Linked DNA regions of Diaphorobacter ruginosibacter. The protein of the gene in region 2 interacts with the protein of the main gene of each other region in a pairwise test. Links are inferred from orthologs where the notes say so. Each region holds a gene or a part of one and is shown on either strand. Other genes may lie near its edges.

What was found. Proteins that work in one complex are often made in the same cells at the same time.
Region 1: the proteins of H9K76_RS01405 (region 2) and bioB interact in binary tests that used the Escherichia coli proteins (3 or more experiments, as listed by UniProt). The link is inferred for Diaphorobacter ruginosibacter from one-to-one orthologs.

What each region holds. Positions count from the first base shown.
Region 1 is NZ_CP060714.1:2,461,516-2,467,228, reverse strand. What follows is about bases 1,387-4,298. They hold bioB (biotin synthase BioB), read left to right. Parts: upstream 1,387-2,266; coding sequence 2,267-3,331; downstream 3,332-4,298. Other genes in these bases: H9K76_RS11110 (amidohydrolase family protein), read right to left, coding at 4,117-4,298; H9K76_RS11115 (sulfite exporter TauE/SafE family protein), read right to left, coding at 3,407-4,120. In the rest of the region: H9K76_RS11125 (SpoVR family protein), read left to right, coding at 1-1,111; more of H9K76_RS11110, read right to left, coding at 4,299-5,556; H9K76_RS11105 (uracil-xanthine permease family protein), read right to left, coding at 5,577-5,713. UniProt on the Escherichia coli protein: Catalyzes the conversion of dethiobiotin (DTB) to biotin by the insertion of a sulfur atom into dethiobiotin via a radical-based mechanism.
Region 2 is NZ_CP060714.1:287,012-292,679, reverse strand. Bases 1,773-4,639 are described here. They hold H9K76_RS01405 (class II glutamine amidotransferase), read left to right. Parts: upstream 1,773-2,755; coding sequence 2,756-3,523; downstream 3,524-4,639. Other genes in these bases: H9K76_RS01395 (hypothetical protein), read left to right, coding at 4,569-4,639; H9K76_RS01400 (SDR family NAD(P)-dependent oxidoreductase), read right to left, coding at 3,527-4,318; H9K76_RS01410 (MFS transporter), read left to right, coding at 1,773-2,650. Also shown: H9K76_RS01425 (metallophosphoesterase), read right to left, coding at 1-628; H9K76_RS01420 (cysteine-rich CWC family protein), read left to right, coding at 691-903; H9K76_RS01415 (4-oxalocrotonate tautomerase), read left to right, coding at 981-1,169; more of H9K76_RS01410, read left to right, coding at 1,166-1,772; more of H9K76_RS01395, read left to right, coding at 4,640-5,668.

The sequences.
Region 1 (5,713 bases), 2.2 Mb from region 2 along the record:
GGATGCGGGCAGCATCATCGACTATCTGGTCTATGCACGTGATTTCATCGCCCAGTGCGAGGAACGGCACGGCTACGACACGGTGGAGCAGTGGCTCGACTCCTGCCATGCGCTCTCCAACCTGGGGGTTGACCGCTACCAGCGTCCGTCCAAGAAAAGCCTGGCGCGCGAACTGGCCGAGCGCGAGCGGCGCGAAGCCTATGCGCAGCAGCAGGTCAACGAACTGTGGCGCACCTTGCCCGTGCGGCCCGACAAGGACAGCACCGTTCCGCAAAACCAGCGTTTCCCGAAGGAGCCGGAAGAGAATCTGCTGTATTTCATCGAAAAGAACGCCCCGCTGCTAGAACCCTGGCAACGCGAGATCATCCGCATCGTGCGCAAGATCGCGCAGTACTTCTATCCCCAGCGCCAGACGCAGGTGATGAACGAGGGCTGGGCCACGTTCTGGCACTACACGCTGCTGAGCACGATGTACGACGAAGGATGGCTTACCGACGGCGTGATGATCGAATGGCTCTCGTCGCACACCAATGTGATCTACCAGCCACCTGCCGGGCACCGCGCGTACAGCGGCATCAACCCCTACGCGCTTGGATTTGCCATGTACCGCGACATCCGGCGCATCTGCGAGTCCCCGACCGAGGAGGATCGGCGCTGGTTCCCCGACGTTGCGGGCGCGCCGTGGCTGCGGACCTTGCACCACGCCATGCAGAACTTCAAGGACGAGAGCTTCATAGGCCAGTTCCTGAGTCCCAAGCTGATCCGCGACATGCGCCTGTTTGCCATCCACGATGACGCGGAAGAGCGTGAACTGCTGGTGAGTGCCATCCACAATGAAGAAGGCTACCGCCAACTGCGCCAGATGCTGTCGCAGCAATACGATCTGGGCGCACGCGAGCCCAATATCCAGGTCTGGAACGTGAACCTGCGCGGAGACCGCTGCCTCACCCTGCGACACACCCAGTACCAGGGACGCCCGCTGTCGGATGACACCGAGGAAGTGCTGCGGCACGCGGCGCGTCTCTGGGGATTTGGTGTGCAACTGGAGAGTGTGAGTGGCGACGGCGAAATGCCGGTGCTGTTGCACTCGGTGCCGGCGCCGCCTTCATGATCATGGAGCCATCGATCCCGCGCCTGCCTTCGCTATCCTATGCAGGAGCAGTGGTGCACGGAGTGCCAAAGTGCTGACTGGCATTGCTCGCTCTGGGCATTTTTTGTTGCCAAGGTGTTTTTTTAGGACAGAGGCCGGGAGTGCCCCCGGCGGGGCAGTAACTTTTTGCGCGCGCAAAAAGTCACCAAAAAGGCGTCTTAATACCCACGGCAAAACTCGCTTTGCGCCTGCGGCGCGCCGCTCAGACAGCCGCCGTGAGTCAGTTGAAGGGGAGGAGCATTCGGCACGTCGCTGCGCTCGTGCTCTGGCATCTCGCGACTTCGCGAGATGTTCAGTGTCCAAATTAGCCCTGCTGTTTAAAAGTGGCGCATTCTGCTCGCCCGAAGTCGGGCGAGCCCAGGCACGAGCGCAGCGACGTGCCGTACACACTTCTTCCCAACTGACTCGCGGTGGCTGTCTGAACGGAGCGCGCAGCGCGAAGTGAGTTTTACCGCGTGCCCCCGCATTCCAAGCGCATTTTTGGTGACTTTTTGGGCAAGACCAAAAAGTTACTGCCCCGCCGGGGGCAGTCCCGGCCCCCGCCCGAAAACATAGAAAACAGAAGTCGAACCAGCCCCCCAACGCAGGCCGCGCAGTCAGAATCCCATTTACCCGCCTTCAGCTTTGCGTGGGCTTATCCGCCTGGCATTGCACCAAAGTGAGCCTTGCCACTGCTACTGGACATTGGCGCAGCAATCGCAAGATCGGCGACGACATCACCATCACCAGCCACCGTATTCGCCGTGGCGGTTATCGAGCACGTCGCCGAGTTACCTCCTGCAGCGAGCATGGCAAGCACCGCTGAGCGTGATCGTGCCCGTAGCGCCCGTGCAGATGGAAGTCTCGCCGCCTTCCGGCCGTTCCGGGGTACTCGCAACTCCCGCGTCGGATGCGTGCAATTCGCCCATGAAGCCCGCGGGTTGCCGGCAAATTGATCACGCATTGGCGAGATGAATCTAAAACGTCATCAAAATTCGGCATTGTGCGCGCAATTTGCCGTCAAATTCGCTGAAGATGCAGGCGCTTGAATTGGGGCATGTATTTTCATGCGGGAGTCACCTGACAGGGAAGTTTGCCCAACACAATGCGGACGTCCCCACAAGGAGCGCAATCCGTATGCAACAAGCAGCACAATCAATCCAGGAGCCCGTGGTTGCAGAGCAACCCCTGCATTTCCACACGTCCGTGGTCAGGAAATCCGAACCGTCGCGGCCAGCGGCCTGGAGCGTCGAACAGGTGCAGGAGCTGTTCGACATGCCATTTCTCGATCTGCTGCATCGCGCGCAGACCGTGCACCGTGAGTATTGGCCGCAAGGCGAGATCGAGCTGGCAACCCTGCTGTCGGTCAAGACCGGTGGCTGCCCGGAAAACTGTGGCTATTGCCCCCAATCTGCCGAGTTCGACACCGGCGTGGCCGCCGACAAGCTGATGAGCGTGGAGGAGGTCAGGGCCGCCGCGCAGGCCGCCAAGGACGCAGGAGCGACACGTTTTTGCATGGGGGCCGCATGGCGCGCGCCCAAGGACCGGGATATCGAGAAGGTCAGCGAGCTCATCGCGACCGTCAAGGGTCTTGGCATGCAGTCGTGCGCCACGCTGGGCATGCTGGCCCCGCACCAGGCGCAGGCGCTCAGGATTGCCGGGCTGGACTACTACAACCACAACCTCGATACCGCGCCAGAGTACTACCGCGATGTGGTGTCCACCCGCCAGTACCAGGATCGACTCGACACGCTGCAGGCCGTGCGCGATGCGGGTATCAGCGTGTGCTGTGGAGGCATCATCGGCATGGGCGAGGAGCCCGTGCACCGTGCCGGACTGATCGCGCAGCTTGCCAATCTCGGCCCGTATCCGGAGTCCGTGCCCATCAACAGCCTGGTGCGTGTTCCAGGCACGCCGCTCGCAGACAGCGATCCGGTCGATCCGCTCGACTTCGTGCGCGTGATCGCCGTGGCACGCATCACCATGCCGAAAGCACGGGTGCGCCTGTCCGCCGGCCGGCAGCAGCTCGGCGAAGCGGTGCAGGCCCTGTGCTTCCTGGCGGGCGCCAACTCGATCTTCTATGGCGACAAGTTGCTCGTCACCGGAAATCCCGAGGCGAGCGATGACGCGAAGCTGCTGAACAAGCTGGGCCTGCGGACAACGAAGTCCCAGGTATCTTCGGAGGATTCTGGCTGTTGCTGATTGCATGCGGAGCGCATTGACGACTTCGGCGACAGGCCGGACCTGTACGCCCGTGCACGCAGAGATCCGCAATGCCTAGAAGGCCTTCACGAGCAGAACCAACCCGGAGACGATCGCAAAGGCCTGCACGAAAAATCGCATGACGCGGGCGCTGATGCGGCTGTGCACGAAACGGCTGGCGAACATGCCGACGAACAGTGCGGGCAACAGGATCAGCGTGGCCTGCAGGTGGCTTGCCTGCACTTTTCCCATGAAGAACAGGAAGACCAGCGAAATCACTTCGCCGACGATGAAACACACGGCAATGGTTGCGCGCATCTCGGCCACCGGACGATGCTGCAGCGTGAGCGCGAGCGGCGGGCCACCGATGCCGGTGGCCGTTTCCGTGATACCGGTGATCAGTCCGGCCGCCACCAACGCCATGATGCCTGGCGCAAACGCCGGAATGAACCAGGTCACCACAGCTGCGGCAATGGTGGAGGCGCCGACGAAGATGGCCATGGCCTGGGCGCTCAGCACGACCAGCACTGCGAGCCCGCCGAATGTCCCCACGAAGCGCCCGAGACTCACCCAGCCCACGCTGCGCATGTTCAAGGCGTGACGCTCGCGCCAGGCGACGTAGGCGTTGAGCGGCAGCATCAGGATCAGCACGCATACCGGCAGAAGGTCGGGCTGCATCAGCATGAGCACCGGCGTGACGATGAGCGCGAAGCCCAAGCCGCTCGCACCCTGAACGAATGCCGCCAGCGCCACCGTCATGGCGGCGATCATCAGTTGTTCGTGGCTCATTGCAGTTCGGGACGTGCCGGGTAGACCGAGGTGCCGGCAACCGTCTGCCGGCGATGCTCCGAAGCGGTGGGGTGCAGGCGCTGAATGGGCGCCTGTGCGATGGCCTCGCGGGCCTTGTCCGAGACCTTGCGCATCAGCGCGCGGGCGTCCCAATCGACGGGCCAGCCATTGAACAGGCGCATGCGGCCATCGACGAAGCTGGCGACGATCTGGTCGCGCTGGGCCAGGCGCACCAGGTCCCAGGTAAGGTCGACACTGGAGCAGAGCTCGGGCGTATCGACGTCCACGATGAGGAAGTCCGCGCGCTTGCCGGTCGCGATCTCTCCGATGCGCGAAGACTGGCCGATGGCCCTGGCGCCTTCGTGCGTCGCGTGGTCGAGCCAGGTCCACCCGCCGCCGCTTGATGTGTCTCCGATTGCCATCGCGAAAGCATACTTCTGTGCTGCCTCGGCAGCATCCACCAGGCGGAAAGCATCCGCGCGAGTGGAGTCCGTGCCGAGCGCGAACCGTATGCCCATGGCCGCCATCATCGTCGCGGGCGCGACCGCATTGCCTTTCCAGGCGCTGGCCACCGGGTTGTAGCTGACGGCGGTGTCGGTGCTCCTGAGCAGCATGAGTTCGGCAGGGGTGACCAGGGTTGCATGCGCGATCAGCGTCTGGGGGCCCAGGGCCTGCACGCTGGCGAGGTGCTCGATAGGCCGCATGCCGCGTGCCACGACCGAACGCTCGACGGAGGCAAGATGTTCGTTCACATGGGTCTGGAAGATCGCACCGGCTTCTGCGCACATCCTTGCCACCTGGTGCAGCATGGCGTCGCTCGCAACTTCGGGAATCGAGATGGCGAGCGAGGGGTGCACGAGCGCATGGTGTTCATAGTCGCTCAGGAACTTGGCGGCTAGGCTGGTCACCTCGTCACGGCGCTGCTGCGTGCTGTCGTTGCCCCCGTCATTGCAGATGATGCCGAGCACGCAGCGCAATCCTGCGTCGGACGTGGCGCGTGCAACGGCACCGATCTCGCCCTTGGCGCGGGTGCCGGCATCGCACACCGTCGTGAAGCCGCCGCGCAACGATTCCAGCGCGGCCAGCTTGGCGCTGTCGTGCACGAACTCGTCGTCGAGGCTCGATTCAAGCGGCACCCAGACACGGCGGAAGATCTCGGACGGCTCTCCATAGGCCAGTGACTTGCCGAACGACTGTGTCAGGTGATGATGCCCGTCGATCATGCCGGGCATGACCAGCTTGCCCGGCAACTCCACGCTTGGCACATGGGCGTGGCGCGCGGCGAGGATGGCCGTCGGCCCGATATCCGTGAACACGCCATCTTCCACCAGCACGGAGTGACCAGGGACGAGGCCGTCGCGTAGCAGCAGATGTTCGGGGTGCAGTAGCAGCGTGCCGCTTTTCAGGGATTCGGCGAGGGAGGGATTCTGAGGCATGGTCTTGGATGTTCCGAAGTTCAATGGGCGGCGGGCGCGCGCTCTTGCGGGGTGTCGCCTGCGCCGTTGAAGACAAGGTTGAGCACGACTGCGGTGATCGAGCCCATGGCGAGGCCATTGCCCAGGATGGGCTGCAGTGCCGCCGGAGCCTGGCTGT
Region 2 (5,668 bases):
ACTTCGCCGACAGCATCGCAAGCGGAGCGATGTTGGCCGCCTGGGTCGGCACGTCCCCATCCACCATGTCGCCCGGCAGCACGATGAGATCGGGCTGTGCGGCCAGCGTGCGATCGACGATGCCCTGCACGTAGCGCGCGTTGTTGACCGGGCTGGCGTGGATGTCGGCGATCACCGCCACCCGCAGGCCGTCGAACTCGGCCGGCAGCGAGGGCAGCACGATCTCCTGCTCGTGCACATCGGGAATCCTCAGCGCCTGCATCACGCCGAACCCCGACACCAGAAGCGCCACCGCGACGCCGAGAACGGCAGTCGCGATCCGCGTGCGCGGCTGCATCCCGTTGCCCACGAGGCGCTGCAGCAGGCCTAGCAGATCGCGCAGCAGCGCCAGGATGAAGGCCAGCGCCAGAGCCGCCAGGATCCAGCCGCTGGCCACCTGCAGGTGTGCAATCACGTCATAGCTCAGCGTGGTGTTGCGCATCGCCCAGATCAGCGCGGCCGGAAGCGCGCCGAGCACCGACGTGACAACGACAGCCCACCAGAAGGCGCCACGCCGCTCGCGCAGGAGCAGCGGCCACCACAGCCACACTGCCATCGGCAGCACGGCCAGACTCGCATAGAAGATCATTGAAAGAAATCCACAGAAATCCGCCCAGCGCCGCCTTTACACTGTGCGTGACGGAGTACCCCATGAGCACCGCAGAAAACGACGCCCCCGAGACCAGCCGCTGTCCGCTGTGCGGCCAGGCCAATCAGTGCGCGATTGTCGCAGGCCTTGCGCCCGAGAGCTGCTGGTGCATGAAAGAACCCGTCTCGCGCGAGGCACTCGCGCGCGTGCCGGAGCAGGAGCGTGGCAAGGCATGCATCTGTCCGCATTGCGCCCGGCCCGTCGAAGCCTCCTGAAGCGCCCCGCGCCTGCAGACAGTCCGTTCAGCCGATATGATTCGCGCTCGATTTCTTATCTGCAAAAGGAGCTTTGAATGCCAACGTACCACATCGAGATGATGGAAGGCCGCACCGTCGAACAGAAGCGCAAGCTGGTCGAGGAAATCACCCGCGTGAGCGTGGAAGTGCTGGGCGGCTCGCCCGAGTCCGTGGACATCCTGATCACCGACGTCAAGCGCGAGAACTGGTCCACCGGCGGCAAGCTCTGGCTGGACCGCCAGTGAGAGGTTTCCTGCAGGCCACGTTCAGCGGCTCTGCATCCGCCAGCGCGCTGCGCGAACGCTACGGCGCGCGCTACCGCTGGCTTCTCCTTCTCTCCGTGCTGGCAGGGACGATCGCATCGCTCATTCCCTCGACCAGCGTGAACGTGGCCATCCCGGCCATGAGCGCCTATTTCGAGCTCGGCCAGGCCCGCGCCCAATGGATCACCTCGGGCTTCATGGTGGCATCCACCATCGCCATGCTCACCACCCCCTGGCTGCTCACCCGATTCGGATACCGCGCCACCTACGTGGGCGCGATACTGCTGCTCATGGGCGGCGCAATCGTCGGCGGCTTCGCGGCACATTTCCCGCTGGTGCTCGCCTCGCGCGTCGCCGAGGGGCTGGCCGCGGGCATCATCCAGCCCATTCCGGCCGTCATCATCCTGCATGCCTTCCAGCCGCACGAGCAGGGGCGCGCGGGCGGCCTGTTCGGCATGGGCGTGGTGCTTGCACCGGCCATTGCCCCGGCGCTGGGCGGCGTGCTCACCGACCTGCTCGGCTGGCGCAGTACCTTCTTCATGGTGGTTCCGGTCACGCTGGCCGCGCTGTGGCTGGGCTTCAAGTTCGTTCCGCACTCGTCCCCCGGCGGCAGTGCCGTCGGCGAGAACAGCGCCGGGCTCGACTGGATCGGCCTCACGCTCGGCGCGGGCGGCACGCTGTGCCTGCTCAACGGCATGACACAGCTGCACAACGAGCCGCGCGGCCCCGCCTTCATGCTGATCGCGCTGGCGCTGCTGTTGCTGGCCGGCTTCGTGGTCTGGCAGAAGAGGATGCTGGCACGCGGCCGCCGGCCGCTGATGGACCTGCGCCTGTTCCGCTGCCGCCCGTTCGTGATGGGCTGCATCGTCTCCGCGGTCTATGGTACGGCGATGTTCGGATCGACCTACCTGCTGCCCCTGTTCATGCAGATGGGCATCGGCCTGTCCGCCAGTTATGCCGGCAACCTGCTGCTGCCCGCCGGCCTGGTGCTGGCGCTGACGTTTCCCGTGGTCGGCCGGCTGGCCGACCGGCAGCCCACGCACTGGCTCGTCGGGATCGGCCTCGGGCTGCTCGCCCTGTCGTTCGTCCTGATGATCCTGGTGGGCAGCTCGACGGCGCTGTGGCTGCTGGCGGCGTTCATCATCGTGGGACGCATCGGCCTGGGCTTCATCCTGCCGAGCCTGAACCTCGGCGCGATGCGGCCGCTCGACAAGAGCCTGATCGCCCAGGGTGCCGGCACCATCAGCTTCATCCGCATGCTGGGCGGCGCGGCCGGCGTGAGCCTGATTGGTATCGTGCTGCAATGGCGCCAGGCGGTGCACGCGGCGGATGCCGCGCTGGACGCCAAGGCCGGCCAGCTGATGGCCTTTCACGAGTGCTTCGCCCTGCTGACCGCCCTGTGCCTGGTCGCACTCGCAGCCGCCACCCAGCTGCGCGAGCAGCCGGTGCCCAAGGCCGAGTGAGATCGTCAACACCTGGGCCCCCTGCGATCCGTTTTGTACTAATCTATGGCGGTTTCCAGCCGGAGCACCCCGCTTCGGCCCTCCCACCGCGAAAGCATTCATTGCATGTGCCAGCTTCTAGGAATGAACTGCAACACCCCGACTGACGTGCGCTTCAGTTTCTCGGGGTTCACCCAGCGCGCAGGCAAGACCGGCGACCATACCGACGGATGGGGCATCGCGTTCTTCGAGGACAAGGGCTTGCGCCATTTCGTCGATCACGAGCGCGCGATCGATTCGCCGGTCGCCAAGCTGATCCGCGAGTATCCGATCCGCAGCAAGAACGTCATTGCCCATATCCGCAAGGCCACGCAGGGCGTGGTGAGCCTCGAGAACTGCCACCCGTTCGTGCGCGAGCTCTGGGGCCATTACTGGGTGTTCGCGCACAACGGCGACCTGAAGAACTTCAGCCCCAAGCTGCACAGCCATTTCCAGCCCGTGGGCAGCACCGACAGCGAGCAGGCCTTCTGCTGGCTGATGCAGGAGCTGTCCAAGTCCCATGCGCGCATGCCGAGCATCGACGAACTCACCATCACGTTGCGCGAGCTCGCTCCCGGCATCGCCAAGCACGGTACGTTCAACTTCCTGCTCTCCAACGGCCAGGCACTGTGGGCGCATGCGTCGACACACCTCTACTACATCGAGCGCAAGCATCCGTTCATGCAGGCACAGCTGTGCGACGAGGACCTCAAGGTGAACTTCGCCTCGGAGACCACGCCCGACGACAAGGTGGCGGTCGTGGTCACCGCGCCGCTCACCTCGAACGAGGAATGGACCGCGTTCCAGAGCGGCGAACTGAAGGTGTTCGTGAACGGGCAGGCGCGCGAAAGCTGAAAATCACGCGTCGATGCCCGCCGTGGTACCGATGCCCGCCGCGAGATAGCCGCCATCGATGGGCAGCGTGACGCCATTCACATAGGCCGCGCCATCGCCGCACAGGAAGACCACCGCATCGGCGATCTCGTCCACGCCGCCCATGCGCTTGGCGGGAATCATGGCCTCGAAGGCCCTGCGCGTCTGAGGGGTGTAGTTCTGCTCGGTCATGGGTGTCAGCACCGGACCCGGCGCCACCGCGTTCACGGTGATGCCATGCGCCCCGAGCTCCATCGCGAACTGCCGCGTGAGTCCGCAGATGGCCGTCTTTGACGTTCCATAGGCCACGCGCCCCACGCCCGCACGCTCCGAGCTGATCGAGGCCAGGTTCACGATGCGGCCGTACCTTTGGCCGATCATGCCCCGCGCCGCACGCTGCGAGCACAGGAACGTGCCGCCCACGTTCACGTCCATCACGCGCCGGAAGTCGTCCACGGAGCACTCCATCACCGGCGCCACGTGCATGATGCCCGCGCTGTTGACCAGCACGTCGACGCACCGGCCCCACTGCTCCACCGCCGTGAACGCCTCATGCACCGAGAGCTCGCTGCGCACGTCGAGCGCCACGGCCAGCGCCGCACCGGGCTGCTGCGCATTCAATGCGTCGGCGACCGCCCTGGCATGGTCGATCTGGATGTCCATCACCGCCACACGAAAGCCTGCGCGCACGAGGCGCCCGGCCACCGCCGCGCCAATGCCCGAACCTCCGCCCGTCACCGCGGCCACCTTGCCGGATGTGCCTTCGGTACCCTGCATCAGTGCACCCCGCCTGTCATCGTCCGCTGCATCCGTCTGTCTCCTTGCATGCCTGTCTCCTTTCATTCCATGGGCAAGGGCCCATGAGCCCTATTCTGCGCCCGTGGTGACCGATCGCAGTCCAAAGGCCTCACATCGCACGGCGTCCACCGTCAACCCCATTGACCGAAATGCGGGTTAGCCTGTGCTTGAACCGCGCTGCCGCGGCGGGGATACTGCATGTAAGCAAACATTTCATGCGGAGTGAGGAATGACAACAACCCTTCAACGATGGGCGCGCCTTGCCGGCGCGCTGCTGTGCACGGCCATGCTGGGCACCGGCCTGCCCGCGCAGGCGCAGTCCGTATCGCCGTCACCATCGCCATCCATCGCCAAGCTGGCCGAGCCCTATGTGGAGCCCGTCACCGGCTGGTACTGGAACGCCCGCGAGAGCGGACGCGGCTTTGCGATCGAGCGGCAGGGCGACCGGCTGTTCCTCGCCGGCTTCATGTACGAGGAAAGCGGCGAGGCCGTCTGGTACACCTCCACGCTCGCCCGGCAGCCCAACGGCGCCTATGCGGGGCAACTCGACCGCTTCCAGAACGGGCAGTCGCTGCTCGGCACCTACCGCGTGCCCACCTCCTCCAACGTAGGCTCCGCCACGCTGGCGTTCGACGCGGACATGCATGCGGAAATGCAGGTCGCTCCCAACGGGAAGGCTCCGTCCACCATCCTGCTCGAGCGCTTTCCCATTTCCGTCCCCGCGTTCCAGCCGTCCAATGCGCCCTTCCGCAACGGCTGGTACTGGAGCAAGAATGAAAGCGGCCGCGGCTACTTCATCGAGGTCCAGGGTTCCACCGCGTTCATCGCCTCGTTCATGTACAAGGACGACGGCAGGCCCACCTGGTACACGATGACCGCGACGCTCACCCAGACGCTGGCGCTGACGGCTCCGCTGGTGCAGTTCAGCCACGGCCAGCCGCTGCAGGGCGCCTATCGCGAGCCCGTGCAGGTGCCCGGCCACTCGGGCAAGGCCACTTTCAGCCTGTCCGACAGCGGCGACGGCGTGCTGCTGCTGCCCAACGGCAAGGACGTGAGCGTGGAGGCGTTCGACTTCAACGGCGGCCAGCCCAGCCCGCGCGACCATGCCGGCCAATGCCCCGAAGGCGAGTACTGGGCCCAGGGCAAATGCGTGGCCCCCAGCAGCGGCGTGCGCGTGGCTCCGATGGGTGTCATGCTGCGGATCGGCATCGTTCCGCAGATGGGCCAGACCTACCAGTTCAACTACTGCTTCGACTTGTACAGCTGCACGCCGCTGCACGCGGAGAAATTCGTCAGCTACGAAGACCTGCAGGACGAGGAAACGCCCCA